DNA from 4 places in the Pseudomonas sp. GW821-FHT07G10 genome. Region 4 is predicted to be linked to each of the others. Evidence: predicted binding sites of a transcription regulator. Region 4 holds the regulator's gene; each other region holds the start of a gene.
The links. Region 4 encodes sigma-54, which starts transcription at its own class of promoters, with help from an activator protein. Its sites were predicted from a motif close to ANTGGCATNNANNTTGCTNT; they were not measured.

Region 1 (4,226 bases), on a different contig from region 4:
GACAATCAGTTAGTCGAAATCATCGATGTCGAGAAGGTCCTGGCTGAAGTGGCGCCGGCATCGGAATCCATTTCGGCGGGTGTGGTGGACGTTGAAACGCAGCGCAAGGCCGTTTCCCTGCGGGTGCTGACGGTCGACGATTCGTCGGTAGCGCGCAAGCAGGTCACGCGTTGTCTGCAGACCGTCGGGGTCGATGTAGTGGCATTGAACGACGGCCGACAGGCGCTGGATTACCTGCGCAAGCTGGTCGAGGAGGGCAAGAAGCCGGAAGAAGAGTTCTTGATGATGATTTCCGACATCGAGATGCCCGAAATGGACGGCTACACGCTCACGGCCGAGATCCGCAGCGATCCACGCATGCAAAAGCTACATATCATCCTGCATACTTCGTTGTCAGGTGTATTCAATCAGGCAATGGTGAAGAAGGTCGGTGCCGATGACTTCCTTGCCAAATTCCGTCCTGATGACCTGGCATCCCGGGTAATCGACCGGATCAAAGCAGCAGATAACAGCTAGGGCGTTTGCCCTTGGCGGTCAACACGATTTAAGAGGCGGCATCATTGTCTACGGGTAATTTGGATTTCGAACAGTTCCGGGTCTTCCTGGAAAAAGCCTGTGGCATTTTGCTCGGTGAAAACAAGCAGTATCTGGTGTCGAGCCGTCTCAATAAACTCATGGAGCAGCAGGGCATCAAATCGTTGGGTGAGCTGGTTCAGCGCATTCAGACCCAGCCGCGCAGCGGGTTGCGCGAGATGGTGGTGGATGCCATGACTACCAACGAAACCCTGTGGTTTCGTGACACCTATCCGTTTGAAGTATTGAAGAATAAAGTACTGCCCGAGTCGATCAAGGCCAGTCCTGGCCAGCGCCTGCGCATTTGGTCGGCGGCGTGCTCGTCGGGGCAGGAACCGTACTCATTGTCCATGTCGATCGATGAGTTCGAGCGGACCAACATGGGTCAGCTGAAAATGGGTGTGCAGATCGTTGCCACCGATTTGTCCGGCACCATGCTGAACAACTGCAAGACCGGCGAATACGACAGTCTGGCCATTGGCCGCGGTCTCTCCGCGGAGCGGCTGCAACGGTACTTCGATCCGAAAGGGCCGGGGCGTTGGGCGATCAAGGCACCGATCAGGAGTCGGGTGGAGTTTCGTTCGTTCAACCTGCTCGATAGCTATGCAAGTCTTGGCAAGTTCGACATCGTGTTCTGCCGCAACGTGCTGATCTACTTCTCCGCTGAGGTGAAGAAGGACATCCTGCTGCGGATTCACAGTACGTTGAAGCCAGGCGGCTATCTGTTCCTCGGTGCTTCCGAAGCGCTGAATGGCTTGCCGGATCACTACCAGATGGTCCAGTGCAGTCCTGGAATCATCTACCAGGCGAAGTGATTTGCCAGCGTCATAAAAAACGGGAGTCCTCAGGGACTCCCGTGTTTTGTCCGCCGAAATGATCGTTCCCACGCTCTGCGTGGGAATGCCGCCATGGACGCTCTGCGTCCGCTTCGAGATGTGACGCAGAGCGTCACGGGATGCATTCCCACGCAGGAGCGTGGGAACGATCACGGATCTCATGCATCCCGACATCTCGAGCGGCAGAAAAGCGGCAGGCGGCGGAAATCAGTTGCCGCTTTTCTGGCATTGCCACCTTGCCGATGCCCGCAAAGCCCCGGTTTACGGCCTTTCGTGAACTGGCACGACGCTTGCTATGTTCATCGTACGAAAAATCTGGTCACCCGAAGGTTTCCCGGCATGAGCATCAGCTTCGATAAAGCGCTCGGTATCCATGAACAAGCCCTGGGCTTCCGCGCTCAGCGTGCTGAAGTTCTGGCCAACAACATCGCCAACGCTGACACCCCTAATTACAAGGCCCGGGATCTGGACTTCTCTGCCGTGCTTGCTGCGCAGAATGAAAAGACCAAGAGCGGCACTTTCGCGTTGAACATGACCAATAGCCGTCATATCGAAGCCGAAGGTCTGGGTAATGGCGACGAGACGTTGCTATATCGCACGCCAATGCAACCCTCGATTGACCAAAACACCGTGGACGCCCAGCTGGAACAGTCGAACTACGCGGAAAATGCGGTCAACTTCCAGGCCAGCTTCACGCTGCTCAACAGCAAATTCAAAGGGCTGGTGTCAGCCCTGCGCGGAGAGTAATCCATGTCTCTTGCCAGTGTTTTCAATATTGCCGGTAGCGGCATGAGTGCTCAAACCACTCGTTTGAACACCGTCGCCAGTAACATCGCCAACGCCGAGACCGTGTCTTCGAGCATCGACCAGACCTACCGGGCCCGTCACCCGGTGTTCGCCACCATGTTTCAGGGTGGTCAGAGCGGCGGCAGCAGTTCGCTGTTCCAGAGCCAGGATGCCGCCGGCCAGGGCGTACAGGTGCTGGGTGTGGTTGAAGACCAGAGCAACCTGGAGGCGCGCTACGAACCGAACCATCCGTCAGCCGACGCCAAGGGCTATGTCTACTACCCCAATGTCAATGTGGTTGAGGAAATGGCCGACATGATTTCCGCCAGTCGCTCGTTCCAGACCAATGCGGAAATGATGAACACCGCCAAAACCATGATGCAGAAAGTCCTGACCCTCGGTCAGTGATAAGGGGCGACTCAGATGACGAGTGTTACCGATACCACGAGCGGCCTGAATCTCAGCCAGATCCTTGCTAACTCCTCGGTCAAGACCAGTACCACCAGCACCTCGGGTCTTGCGGCGGCAACCAGTAGCACTACGGGCAAGAATGCCTTGGGCAAGGATGCTTTCTTGCAGCTGCTGGTCACCCAGTTGAAGAACCAGAACCCGCTGTCGCCGCAGGACAACAGTGCGTTTGTCGCTCAGCTGGCTCAGTTCAGCAGCCTGGAAGGCATCACCACGCTGAACACTTCGGTCAACTCCATCGCGAGTAACTTCCAGTCGTCGCAGGCCTTGCAGGCTTCTTCCCTGGTGGGTCGCTCGGTGGTTGCTCAAACCGGTACGGCCGTGGTCGACACAACCAAGAGCCTGACGGGCAGCGCAGTGATCCCCTCGTCGGTTGCCGACGCTACCGTGAGCATCACGGATAAAAACGGCAATGCGGTGAAAACCATCGACCTGGGTAGCCAGAGCGCCGGTAACGCCAGCTTTGTCTGGGATGGCACCAACGATGCCGGTGTCAAGGTCGATCCGGGCACTTATACCTTCAAGGCGAATGCCACGATCGATAGCAAGTCGACGGATTTGGTCACTTATCTACCGGCAACGGTCAACAGCGTGACCCTGAGTCAAACAGGTGGCGAGATGATGCTCAACCTCGCCGGTCTGGGCGCTGTTGCCCTGTCGAAAGTACAAACTATTGGTCTATAGAGCCGGCTAACGCGGCGCAAGGAGTGGAATATGTCTTTCAATGTCGGCCTTAGCGGTCTCTATGCAGCCAACAAACAACTGGACGTGACCGGCAACAACATCGCCAACGTCGCGACCACAGGCTTCAAGTCTTCCCGTGCGGAATTCGCCGACGTCTACTCGGCCACCAAATTGGGCTCGGGTAACAAAAGCGTTGGCAATGGCGTGTCTCTGGCCAACGTTTCCCAGCAGTTCACTCAAGGTGATGTGAACAACACTGGCAACGTGTTGGACATGGGCATTCAAGGGCAAGGCTTCTTCGTCTTGAGCAACAACGGCTCGCTGACCTATACCCGTGCCGGTACGTTCAAGACCGACAAGGACGGCTATGTCACCAACACCGATGGTACTGCTCGTCTGCAAGGCTATGGTGTGGATGCCAATGGCAAGATCGTCAACGGTGTGATGACCGACCTGCGGATCGACACGTCCAACCTTGCGCCCAAGGCTACGGGTGCGGTGTCTTCGACCGTCAACCTGAGTTCGACTGCGCCGGTTATCGATCAGGCCGTTCTCCCGTTCGATCCAAATAACGTCAACACCTATACCAAGTCGTTCAGTACGCCTATCTATGACAGTCAGGGCAATCAGCACACCATGGATCAGTACATGGTCAAGACCGCTGCTAACACCTGGAGTACCTACACCCTGGTTGATGGTCGTAACCTCAATGGCAGTACGCCGACGGTGGGTGGTGCGACAGACCCCGTCGCTTCGACCATTACCTTTGACTCGGCAGGCAAACTTGTTTCGGTGGCCACACCACCGAATACGCCGGCTGCACCTAACGCAACCAACAGCCTGCAATTGGCCGGCTGGGTTCCTGGCACAGTGACCAAT
Region 2 (4,226 bases), on a different contig from region 4:
TATTGGCGATACAACCGCGCGACTCAACTCGGCTGGCCGTTCCGGAACAGCGACGCCTGCTCGACACGTGCGCATCGCTGTTAGCCATCTCGCTGGAAAGAATCCATTACGTCAATGTCGCTCAGGACACCACGGTTCAGATGGAATCGGAGCGCCTGCGTAACTCGCTGCTGGCTGCGATCTCGCACGATCTGCGAACGCCCCTTGCGGCGATGGTCGGATTGGCGGAGACGCTGACGCTGACCAAGCCCCCGTTGACCGGCGAGCCCGTTGAGATTGCCCATGCGATACGTGAATCAGCGCTGCGCATGAACACTCTGGTTAACAATCTGCTCGACATGGCACGACTTGAATCAGGCGCGGTTGCACTGAATCTCCAGTGGCAGCCCCTGGAGGAAGTAGTGGGCAGTTCGCTGAGGGCCGTTCGCCCTGCTTTAGGCGCGCGCCCGGTGCAGGTGTCCCTACCTGAGGACCTGCCGCTGGTCCAGATTGATACTGTTTTGATCGAGCGAATTCTCGTCAACTTGCTTGAGAACGCCGGCAAGTACACCCCGCCCGACACGCCCATCAGAATTGGCGCTGAAGCGACCAGTGACACCATTCAATTATGGGTCGACGACTTTGGTCCTGGATTGCCGCGAGGACACGAGGAAGCGATATTCAGCAAGTTCGAGCGTGGTAAAAAGGAAAGCGCAATCCCGGGCGTCGGGCTAGGACTTGCCATCAGCCGTGCCATCGCCCAGGTCCATGGCGCAACGGTTCACGGCGTCACGCGTCCGGATGGCGGTGCGCGTTTCACGCTGAGTCTGCCACGCGGCGAGCCCCCCATTATCGAACAGCCTGCGGAGCCGACTGACGAGGACCAACCATGAGCGAAACGGCGCTACGTGTCCTGATCGTTGAGGACGAAATTGAAATCCGGCGCTTCGTGCGCATGGCGCTGCAGGCCGAAGGTCTGCTGGTGTATGAGGCAGAGTCGCTGGAGCGTGGTCTCATTGAAGCCGGGACACGACGTCCCGACCTCATTGTGCTTGACCTCGGACTGCCAGATGGCGATGGGGTCGATCTCATCCGGGATCTACGGACGTGGTCGCAGGTCCCGATTATTGTCTTGTCGGCGCGTAGTGCCGAGTCCGCGAAAATCGTTGCGCTGGATACCGGTGCCGATGACTATCTGGTCAAACCCTTTGGCACCGGTGAACTGCTCGCGCGAGTCCGGGCCCAGTTGCGCCGGAGCGTGAAGGGTGTTGAAAGCACCTCGATCGTGACCTTTGGTGACGTGCGGATCGATATGGAACGGCGTGTCGTGGAGCGCTCCGGCGTGCCCGTGCATCTGACGCCACTGGAATACCGCCTGCTGACTCATTTGTGCGCCCATCCAGACCGTGTACTGACGCATCTGCAATTGCTCAAGGCGGTCTGGGGGCCTAACCATCAAACAGATACGCAATATCTGCGAGTATTCATGGGCGGTCTGCGCAAGAAGATCGAAGTGGACCCCTCGCAGCCGCGCCACCTGATCACCGAGACCGGTGTCGGCTACCGTTTTCTTCCTTGAGCGGAGCCTTGATATGGTGGGCCCCTTACGCTCCAGACACCTGTCTCGACACCTCAAGGGTGTGCAACGGCATGGCCTGCCTCTGCATCCGGAAACGAGGGAGTCGACATGTTCTATCGCATAGCCGCCGACGGGCTGGTGCTGCTCCATTTGCTGTTCATTCTCTTCGTGCTGTGCGGCGGGCTACTGGTGCTCAAATGGCGCCACCTGTGCTGGTGGCACTTGCCCGCTGTGGCTTGGGGGGCGGCGGTCGAGGGCTTCCAGTGGCCCTGCCCGCTGACCGGATGGGAAAACCACCTGCGTCTGGCCGCCGGAGAAGCCGGCCATGGTGCCAGTTTCGTTGAGCATTATCTGTGGCCGCTGATTTATCCGGCCGGGCTGACACCTGGCATACAGGTATGGCTGGGCGCTCTGGTGCTTGTGATCAATGCGCTCGTCTACCTGTTGCTGCTGAGGCAGTGAAAGGAAACACGCGTGCAATACGCGTTCTGATCCAGTGGAGCTGTCGCAAGCCACAAAAATACCGCTGCACAGGGCCTTCGCTAACGGCTACAGATGAGCCGCAAACACATCCCGAACCAGATTTGCCCCAAAAAAGGAACCGCAATAGTAATTCGCACCCTTCTGGTTCAATGCGCCTGGATGATAACTGGCCGGGCGAAGCCAATGGGTGTCTTCAAGAGTTCCTGAAAAGCCCGCGTTGTAGCGTTTCAACCCCTGCGCCGCTAATCGTTTCCCGGGATCGAAATACCTCGCGCCGGAACTGGCATGAAATCTGCTCTTCTACTGACAAACCCGCCGAACTCTCCGGCGGGCGTCCCAAGTGGTCACCGCCGACCACCCGCCTCAACAGGCATGGGACGGGTGAACCAGGCAGCGCGGCCTCGGTTAATCACCCCACCAGACATCAACGAATACCAGGCAAAGACGCCTGGAGCTGCTAGACGGCTCCAGGCGTTTTTTTTTGGTTTTTTTCTGGCCATGCCAAGGCAGCGGCTTCGACAGAGGAAAGGCTATGAACGCTATCGTCACCCCGATCAAAAGCGAAACACTGGTCGTTATCGGCAACGGCATGGTCGGCCACCATTGTGTCGAGCAACTGATCGAGCGCGGTGCACTCGCCCACTATCACGTGCATGTGTTCGGTGAGGAGCGTCAGCGTGCCTACGACCGCGTACACCTCTCAGAGTATTTCGGCGGCCGTGATGCCGAGTCCCTCGCCCTTGGCGATGCCGATCTGTATGCCCGCCATGGCGTGCAGTTGCACCTCGGGGTTCAGGTACTTGAAATCGACCGTGAGCATAAGGAAGTGGTCACCAGCGCCGGACGCCAGGCTTATGACCGCCTGGTGCTGGCCACCGGTTCCTATCCCTTTGTGCCGCCGATCCCCGGCGCCGAGGGACGTTCGCGGCTGGTCTACCGCACCCTGGACGACCTCGACGCGATCCGCGAAGCCGCCACCCATGCCCGGCGTGGTGTGGTGGTAGGTGGCGGTCTGCTTGGTCTTGAAGCCGCCAACGCCTTGAAGTCCCTGGGGCTGGAAGCCCATGTCGTCGAGTTCGCCCCACAACTGATGCCGGTGCAACTGGACGCCAGCGGCGGCGAGGCGCTGCGGGCACGGATCGAGGCCTTGGGTGTCGGCGTGCACCTTTCGCGAGCGACCCAGGAGATCGTCATTGGTGAAGAATATGCCTACCGCATGAACTTCAACGATGGCGAGTTCCTTGAAACCGACCTGATCGTATTCTCCGCCGGCATACGCCCCCAGGACGCTGTCGGTCGCAGCGCCGGACTGGAGGTGGCAACCCGCGGCGGTCTGGTGGTCGACAATCATTGCCGCACCAGCGACCCCGACATCTTCGCCATCGGCGAGTGTGCGTCCTGGAACGGCAGCATCTTTGGCCTGGTGGCGCCGGGCTACAGCATGGCGCGTAACGTTGCCGCGAATTTGGCCGGTCAGCACTACGAGCCTTTTACCGGCGCAGACATGTCGACCAAGCTCAAGCTGCTGGGCGTCGATGTCGGTTCGATCGGCGATGCTCACGCGACCACACCCGGAGCCAAAAGCTACCGCTTCATCGACGAAGCCAGCGCCAGCTATCGGCGCCTGGTGGTCTCCGCCGACGGCAAGCACGTGCTCGGCGCAGTGCTGATCGGCGACAACAGTTACTACGACACCCTCCTCCAGTACGCGCAGAACGGCATCGCGCTGCCCAAGGACCCGTCCAGCCTGATCCTGCCACTGTCGGACGGCGCTCCGACACTCGGCGCAGATGCGCTGCCGGACACCGCCACCCTCTGCTCCTGCCATAACGTCACCAAGGGCGCGGTGTGCTGTGCGATCGACGCCGGCTGCAGCGATCTGGGCGAACTCAAGGGCAAGACCAAGGCCGGCACCGGTTGCGGCGGTTGCAGCGCACTGCTCAAACAGGTCTTCGAGCATGAACTCAGCGCCCGTGGCGTCGCCGTCGACAAAAGCCTGTGCGAACACTTCGCCCACACCCGCCAGGAGCTGTACGCCCTGGTGCGGGTGGAAGGGATCATCAGCTTCGACGAGATGCTGGCCAAGCACGGCCGTGGCCACACCGGTTGCGATATCTGCAAACCCGCGGTGGGCTCGATTCTCGCCTCGTGCTGGAACCAGCCGATCATGGATCCGTCCTTGGTG
Region 3 (4,226 bases), on a different contig from region 4:
CGCGCGCTTCCTCAAGGCCAAGCCCGACGGCTTCCTCGATAAGCAGGCCTTCGAGACCTTTAGGGCAAGTGAGGAAGAGTTCGTAACGATCCGACATGGGGAGTTCCAGGGCCTTTAAGCAATGAGTGAACGGGCAACGCATTGCCCGCCCGGTTTTCAATCAAGCGCTTTTCTCGAAGAGCGCTCGCGTGGCACGAAGGTGTGCCATCCCACCCCGACTGCTCAGCCAACCAAGAGGTTAAATGAACTTAGATGCAAGGGCAGATAAAAAATTCGTTGCAACAAAATGTCATATCTCGACCCTTCGTCGAAAAATACCCGACTGCAACAGGCCGACATTTTCGCGAGTGAATTAACCTCCGAATCTGGCAGGAGGCTGATCATAGCGGGCTTTGCTCAAAAAACAGGTCGCGAAACCCGTCCAGCTTATCGCCTTAACATCATTATCGTTACGTCCTTATGACAAAACGATCATTCCCTCGATGTGACGCATTGGTTAGAACTCAATACAGGTTGACGCCGCAATGACGTCAACACCTTGGCTCGCGACGCCGGCAGCGAGCCACCAACGGCAGAGACTTTCTGCCCGGCCTCGATTGAGGCCGACAGGACATTACACAGTCAACATTGAGGGAAACACCCTATGAGAAGACTTAAGCGTGATCCGTTGGAAAGAGCATTTTTACGCGGATATCAATATGGCGTTGGTGGCAAATCCCGTGAGCTTTGCCCATTTACTCTACCGTCAGTACGCCAAGCGTGGATCAATGGCTGGCGAGAAGGACGCGGCGACAACTGGGACGGTATGACCGGCACTGCGGGGATCCACAGACTCAACGAACTTCACGCCGTCGGCTAAACAGGGCACACATTCCGACACCAACACCTGATTACGCAACGACTTAACCACGCACGTCCCATCCGGACGGCGGGCTTCGGCCCAGGGGCTCCTTCACGGAGCCCTTTTTTATGCCTGAAAAATCACCTTTGTGGCCGGGGGACTTGCCCCTCGCCACAATGGACCGCCCTTATCGCAATGCCGCGATCGCATCCACCGACTGGCGAATCAACGCCGGGCCCTTGTAGATAAAGCCCGAATACAACTGCACCAGGCTCGCGCCAGCGGCGATTTTCTCAGCCGCGTGCTGGCCTTCGGTGATACCGCCCACAGCGATGATCGGCAAGCGACCGGCCAATTCGCCGGCCAGCACCTTGACGGTGTGGGTGCTCTTGTCGCGAACCGGCGCGCCCGACAGGCCGCCTGCCTCGTTGCCATGCTCCATGCCTTCGACGCCGACGCGGCTGAGGGTGGTGTTGGTAGCGATCACCGCATCCATCCCCGTCTCGATCAATGCTTGCGCGACCTGTACGGTTTCTTCATCGGTCATGTCCGGGGCTATCTTGATCGCCAGTGGTACACGCTTGCCGTGACGCTGCGTCAGGTCTTCCTGGCGTTGACGCAGCGCTTCGAGCAACTGCTTGAGCGAATCGCCGAATTGCAGGCTGCGCAGGCCTGGAGTGTTCGGTGAGCTGACGTTGACCGTTACATAGCTGGCATGGGCGTACACCTTGTCCAGACAGATCAGGTAATCATCGACCGCACGCTCGACCGGTGTGTCGAAATTCTTGCCGATATTGATACCCAGAATGCCTTTGTACCTGGCCGCTGCCACCCGTGCCAGCAAGTAATCGACGCCGAGGTTGTTGAACCCCATACGGTTGATGATCGCCTCAGCTTGCGGCAAACGGAAAATCCGTGGTTTCGGATTACCCGGTTGTGGACGTGGGGTGATGGTGCCGATCTCGACAAAGCCGAAGCCCAGCTGGGCAAAACCATCAATGGCCGCGCCATTCTTGTCCAGGCCCGCTGCCAGACCGACCGGATTGGGGAAATCCAGCCCCATGACATTCACCGGCAGTTGCAAAGGCGCCTTGCACAGCAAGCCATTGAGACCCAAACGCCCGCCCGCACCGATCAGGTCCAGGGACAGATCGTGGGAGGTTTCCGGGGAGAGTTTGAACAATAGCTGGCGGGCCAGGGTATACATGGGCGGGCTTGACTCGGTTGGCGGCGAAATGAGGCGGCGATTATAGCCGGGCAACGGTGCCGCAAGCGAGGCACGCGATGAAATCAATGGAGAGTGGCATATGCCTTGCACCATCGATTGCATCAGCTCTCATGCCAACGGCGGGATGAGTCCCAAGTTGTTATTGAAAAGGACAACGGCGTCGTCACCCGGCTTTGCTTTGGCAAGGGACCTGGGTACGACGCTTTTTTATGGAAGGTGCACACCTGATGAATGAGTTTCCAGCCAATCCACTGGCCTGGGTCAATGGCAGCGATGCCCCGGAAAAGAGTGCGATCAATCTGGGCTTCATGGCCCTGAGCGATTGCGCCTCGGTGGTGGTCGCCGCCACCCAGGGCTTCGCCCAGCCCTATGGGCTGACCTTGAACCTCAAGCGCCAGTCATCCTGGGCCAACCTGCGGGACAAACTGGTCAGCGGCGAGCTGGATGCCGCTCACAGCCTGTATGGCTTGATCTACGCCGTGCACCTGGGCATCGGCGGCATCGCGGCCAGCGACATGGCGGTGCTCATGGGTCTGAACCAGAACGGTCAAAGCATCAATCTGTCCCACGGCCTGCAAGCCCTTGGCGTGACCAGTCCTGAAGCGCTTCACCTGCACGTGCACCAAAGTCGCGCAAAGCTGACCTTCGCCCAGACGTTCCCCACCGGCACCCACGCCATGTGGCTCTATTACTGGCTCGCCAGCCAAGGCATCCATCCGCTGCAGGATGTCGACAGCGTGGTGGTGCCGCCGCCGCAAATGGTCGCGCATTTGCAGGCCGGGCGCATCGACGGCTTTTGTGTCGGCGAGCCGTGGAGCGCCAGTGCAGTGAAGCAGGATCTGGGGTTCACGATGGCCACCAGCCAAACCATCTGGCCCGATCACCCGGAGAAAGTGCTGGGCTGCACCCGCGCATTTGTCGAACAGTACCCCAACACCGCCCGCGCACTGGTCATGGCGATCCTCGAAGCCAGTCGCTTTATCGAACAGAGCACCGAGAACCGTCAAAGCACCGCGCAACTGTTGAGCGGTCGAGAATATCTGGACACGCCCGTAGACTGCATCCAGCCACGCTTGCTCGGCGACTATGCCGATGGCCTCGGCAATCGCTGGCAAGACCCCCATGCACTGCGCTTCCACGGCGCGGGCGAGGTCAACCTGCCATACCTTACAGATGGCATGTGGTTCATGACCCAATTCCGCCGCTGGGGCTTGTTGCGTGACGACCCGGATTACCTCGGCGTCGCTCGCCAGGTTCAGCAACTGGACCTGTACCGCGAGGCGGCCACCGCTGTAGGCGTGAGCCACTCTGGCGAGGCAATGCGCAGCAGCCAATTGATCGACGGCAAGATCTGGGACGGTTCGGACCCGGCCGGTTATGCCCGCAGCTTCACCCTGCACGCCATGAACGCCCCCTCCGCCCTTCTTGCCAGCCGCTGACAGGAGCCTGCGAAGATGTTGCGTATCCTGCTGATCAACGACACTGCAAAAAAAGTCGGACGGCTCAAAGCCGCCCTGACCGAGGCCGGGTTTGAAGTTATCGATGAATCCGGCCTGACCATCGACCTGCCGGCGCGCGTCGAAACGGTGCGCCCGGATGTGATTTTGATCGATACCGAGTCACCGAGCCGCGATGTGATGGAGCAAGTGGTACTGGTCAGCCGCGACCAGCCACGGCCAATCGTGATGTTTACCGATGAACATGACCCGGACGTGATGCGTCAGGCGATCAAGTCCGGGGTCAGTGCCTACATCGTCGAAGGTATCCTCGCCTCGCGCCTGCAACCGATCCTCGACGTGGCCATGGCCCGCTTTGAAAGCGACCAGGCCTTGCGCGCGCAGCTACTGGCCCGCGACCAGCAACTGGCCGAGCGCAAGCGCATCGAGCTGGCCAAGGGCTTACTGATGAAGATGAAGGACTGCAAGGAAGAAGAGGCCTACACCCTGATGCGCCGCCAGGCCATGAGCCGCCAACAGAAGCTGATTCAGGTGGCTGAACAGATCATCGCCATGAGTGAGTTGCTGGGCTAACAGTATCGCTCCCACGCTCTGCGTGGTAGCGCACGCCCTGGACGCTCCGCGTCCGTATCAGACTGTGACGCGGAGCGTCACGGGATGCATTCCCACGCAGGGCGTGGGAACGATCATCTCGATCCTG
Region 4 (4,226 bases):
ACGCGGCGAAGTCAATCCGGACGGCACTGAAGTAGAACTGATTGATTCGGTACGTATTGCACGTACCGACGAGAAAGATCGTACGACCATTATTACCAGTAGCCGTATGACCGTATTCCCTCAGAAGCAATATGCGCAGACCGAGCAAGCCGTTAGAATCGACGGCGCTGGTGGCGCGACTACTGGCAAGGGAATGAAAGCGTATTTGGAAGAAGGCAGGATGCACCTGCTATCGAACGTAAGAGGACAGTATGAGGCTCGTTAAAACCCTCCCTATTTTGCTCAGCCTGAGCGCAGCACTGGGAAGCGTGAGCGCCTGGGCTCTGCCGACTGATAGCCAGCAACCCATCCGCATTCAGGCCGACGACGCCCAATTGGATGACAAGCAGGGCATTGCCACTTACAAAGGCGACGTCATCATCACCCAGGGCTCGATGAAGATCACCGGCAATACCGTGACCATCACTCGCACCCCGGCAGGTGAAATCGACGTAGTGACCTCGGTGGGCAACCTGGCTTACTTCGAACAGCTGCAAAAGGCGACTGATCCAAAGCCTGTCCAGGCTTATGGCGTGACCATTCAGTATCACGCCGCGCAAAACCGTATCGTGCTGATCGACAAGGCCAAAGTGATCAACGACGGCAACACCACCGAAGGTGAGAAAATCGTCTACGACACCGTCAAACAGGTCGCTAACGCCGGTCGCGCCACCGGCAACAAGGTCACCCAGCAACGTCCGCGGGTCGACATGGTGATCCAGCCGAAAAAGAAAACTGACGAGCAGAAGGCCCAGTAATGGCAACTCTGAAAGCTCAGCATCTGGCCAAGAGCTACAAGAGCCGCCAGGTCGTGCGTGACGTCAGTCTGTCCATCGACAGCGGCCAGATCGTCGGCTTGCTCGGTCCTAACGGTGCCGGCAAGACCACCTGTTTCTACATGATCGTCGGGCTGGTCCAGGCCGATCAGGGTCGCGTACTGATCGACGACCTGGACGTCAGCCACCAGCCGATGCACGGCCGCGCACGGGCTGGCATCGGCTATCTGCCGCAAGAAGCATCGATCTTCCGCAAGCTGTCGGTTGCCGATAACATCATGGCCATTCTTGAGACCCGCAAGGAACTCGACAAGGCCGGGCGTCGCCAGGAGCTGGAAAGCCTGCTGCAGGAATTCCACATCAACCATATCCGCGATAACCTCGGCATGAGCCTCTCCGGTGGCGAACGTCGTCGCGTGGAAATCGCCCGAGCCCTGGCCACCGCACCGAAGTTCATCCTGCTCGATGAACCGTTTGCCGGTGTGGATCCGATCTCGGTGGGAGACATCAAGCAGATCATTCATCACCTGAAGGCAAAGGGCATCGGCGTGCTGATCACAGACCACAACGTCCGTGAAACCCTGGATATCTGCGAGACCGCCTACATCGTTAACGACGGTCAACTGATCGCCGAAGGCGACTCCGCCACCATCCTGGCCAACGAGCTGGTCAAGGAAGTGTATCTGGGCCATGAGTTCCGCCTGTAAGCGCTGAGGTGTTGGGCAAGTCGTCAGAGCGCCGCTATCAATAAAACCCTATAAATTTTATTGTTACCGCGCTTTAGGCAAACACGCGCCCTCAGGTGTTCAGCCAATAGTCAGAGCGCCAGTAGCAATAAGATCCTGTAAATTTTTATTGTTACCGCGCTCTAGGCAAACACTTCAGTTTCAGGCATATAATTTGCTTATGTTTGGCGCTTCGGCGCCCTGTAGTGGATGGCGCATGTGCGCCGGCAAATAAGGTGTTAAGCCCCTGCCATGAAACCATCGCTAGTCTTGAGAATGGGCCAGCAGCTGACGATGACACCGCAGCTGCAACAGGCCATCCGCCTGCTCCAATTGTCGACCCTGGACCTGCAACAGGAAATTCAGGAGGCACTGGAGTCCAATCCGATGCTCGAACGCCAGGAAGAAGGCGACGACTTCGATAACACCGACCCTCTGGCCGACAACGTCGAGCAGAAAGCCAATACCGATGTTCAGGAACCCTCTTACCAGGAAACCGCCCCGACGGTGGATAACCTCGAGGAAGGCGACTGGAACGAGCGCATCCCCAACGAATTACCTGTCGACACCGCCTGGGAAGATGTTTACCAGACCAGTGCCAGCAGCCTGCCGAGCAACGATGACGACGAGTGGGACTTCACCACCCGCACATCGGCCGGTGAGAGCCTGCAGAGTCATTTGCTCTGGCAACTGAACCTGGCACCGATGTCCGATACTGATCGCCTGATCGCCGTTACCCTGATCGATTGCATCAACAATCAGGGCTACCTGGACGAAACTCTTGAGGAAATCCTCGAAGCCTTCGACCCGGAACTGGACGTCGAACTGGACGAGATTGAAGCCGTCCTGCACCGCATCCAGCAATTCGAACCCGCCGGTATCGGTGCGCGCAACCTCAGCGAATGCCTGTTGCTGCAGCTGCGTCAAATGCCAGCCAAAACACCTTGGCTGACCGAGGCTAAACGCCTGGTCACCGACTTCATCGACCTGCTTGGCAGCCGTGACTACAGCCAGCTGATGCGCCGTATGAAGCTCAAAGAGGACGAACTGCGGCAGATCATCGAGCTGGTGCAAAGCCTCAACCCGCGCCCAGGTTCTCAAATCGAATCCAGCGAAGCCGAGTACGTCGTCCCCGACGTCATCGTACGCAAGGACAACGAACGCTGGCTGGTGGAGTTGAATCAGGAATCCGTGCCGCGCCTGCGGGTCAACCCGCAGTACGCCGGTTTCGTGCGCCGGGCCGACACCAGCGCCGACAACACCTTCATGCGCAACCAGTTGCAGGAAGCGCGCTGGTTCATCAAAAGCCTGCAAAGCCGCAACGAAACCCTGATGAAAGTCGCCACCCAGATCGTCGAGCATCAACGGGGCTTTCTCGAGTACGGCGACGAGGCGATGAAACCACTGGTGCTGCATGACATCGCCGAAGCGGTCGGCATGCACGAATCGACAATTTCCCGGGTCACCACCCAGAAATTCATGCATACCCCGCGCGGCATCTACGAACTGAAATATTTTTTCTCCAGCCACGTAAGCACCTCTGAAGGCGGTGAATGCTCGTCTACAGCGATCCGCGCGATCATCAAAAAACTGGTTGCAGCGGAAAATCAGAAAAAGCCGTTGAGTGACAGCAAGATCGCTGGTTTACTGGAGGCACAAGGCATTCAGGTAGCCCGTCGCACCGTCGCCAAATACCGCGAATCCCTTGGGATCGCGCCTTCGAGCGAACGTAAGCGTTTGATGTAACGGGCCACGCCACAGCGTTCCAGTGGCAGGCATTTCTGCCTGCCGCTTTATGCACTGGCAACGAAGGAGAAGCTGTATGCAAGTCAACATCAGTGGACACCAACTGGAAGTGACCGAACCCCTGCGCATCTACATCGGCGAAAAACTCGAACGATTGGAAAGGCATTTCGACAAGATCACCAATGTGCAAGTCACGATGACCGTCGAAAAGCTGAAGCAGAAAATTGAAGCTACCTTGCATATCCCCGGCAATGAAGTGGTCGCCAACGCCGAGCATGACGACATGTACGCGGCAATCGACGCACTCACCGACAAGCTGGATCGCCAACTCAAAAAGCACAAGGAAAAGACCCAGAGCCTCCTCCAGGGCGCAACAGGTCGTTAACACTCCCAACCCATGATTCGACTTGAAAACATCCTGACCCCCGGCCGTTCTTTGGTGAACGTGCCGGGCGGCAGTAAAAAGCGCGCCCTCGAGCAAATTGCCAACCTGATCAGCCGCGAAGTGCCGGGTCTGGAGATGCAAGATGTCTTCGAGAGTCTGATAGCCCGTGAAAAACTTGGTTCAACCGGTTTTGGCAACGGCATCGCCATTCCCCACTGCCGCCTCAAAGGCTGCGAATCGCCCATCAGTGCCTTGATGCACCTGGACGCCCCCATAGATTTCGACGCCATCGATGGTGCTCCGGTCGACCTGCTGTTTGTCCTGCTGGTCCCGCAAGCCGCTACCGATGCGCATCTGGAACTGCTTCGGCAAATTGCCAGCATGCTTGATCGCAAGGAAGTGCGCGAAAAACTTCGCAGCGCCGCAACTAATGAAGCCCTGTACCAGGTTGTCCTGGACGAGCAGAACGGTCATTAATCATGCGCTTGATCATTGTCAGCGGCCGATCCGGCTCCGGTAAAAGCACCGCCCTCGATGTATTGGAGGACAACGGTT

Region 1: the regulator sigma-54 is predicted to act here: its motif matches at 1,687-1,706, upstream of flgB (flagellar basal body rod protein FlgB).
Region 2: the regulator sigma-54 is predicted to act here: its motif matches at 2,321-2,340, upstream of nirB (nitrite reductase large subunit NirB).
Region 3: the regulator sigma-54 is predicted to act here: its motif matches at 2,141-2,160, upstream of AC07O1_RS09315 (CmpA/NrtA family ABC transporter substrate-binding protein).

The regions. Positions count from the first base shown of each region.
Region 1 covers NZ_JBWKQB010000005.1:200,862-205,087, reverse strand. The annotation lists gene AC07O1_RS09870 (chemotaxis protein CheV) at 1-516, shown strand, start outside; gene cheR (protein-glutamate O-methyltransferase CheR) at 561-1,388, shown strand; gene flgB (flagellar basal body rod protein FlgB) at 1,749-2,156, shown strand; gene flgC (flagellar basal body rod protein FlgC) at 2,160-2,603, shown strand; gene flgD (flagellar hook assembly protein FlgD) at 2,619-3,347, shown strand; gene flgE (flagellar hook protein FlgE) at 3,378-4,226, shown strand, end outside.
Region 2 covers NZ_JBWKQB010000017.1:11,750-15,975, reverse strand. The annotation lists gene kdpD (two-component system sensor histidine kinase KdpD) at 1-872, shown strand, start outside; gene kdpE (two-component system response regulator KdpE) at 869-1,558, shown strand; gene AC07O1_RS18565 (DUF2784 domain-containing protein) at 1,667-2,020, shown strand; gene nirB (nitrite reductase large subunit NirB) at 2,574-4,226, shown strand, end outside.
Region 3 covers NZ_JBWKQB010000005.1:72,751-76,976, reverse strand. The annotation lists gene rlmKL (bifunctional 23S rRNA (guanine(2069)-N(7))-methyltransferase RlmK/23S rRNA (guanine(2445)-N(2))-methyltransferase RlmL) at 1-97, opposite strand, end outside; gene rmf (ribosome modulation factor) at 644-859, shown strand; gene AC07O1_RS09320 (quinone-dependent dihydroorotate dehydrogenase) at 1,029-2,048, opposite strand; gene AC07O1_RS09315 (CmpA/NrtA family ABC transporter substrate-binding protein) at 2,297-3,508, shown strand; gene AC07O1_RS09310 (ANTAR domain-containing response regulator) at 3,524-4,099, shown strand.
Region 4 covers NZ_JBWKQB010000004.1:20,627-24,852, reverse strand. The annotation lists gene lptC (LPS export ABC transporter periplasmic protein LptC) at 1-265, shown strand, start outside; gene lptA (lipopolysaccharide transport periplasmic protein LptA) at 252-797, shown strand; gene lptB (LPS export ABC transporter ATP-binding protein) at 797-1,522, shown strand; gene AC07O1_RS07640 (RNA polymerase factor sigma-54) at 1,793-3,286, shown strand; gene hpf (ribosome hibernation-promoting factor, HPF/YfiA family) at 3,363-3,671, shown strand; gene ptsN (PTS IIA-like nitrogen regulatory protein PtsN) at 3,684-4,148, shown strand; gene rapZ (RNase adapter RapZ) at 4,151-4,226, shown strand, end outside.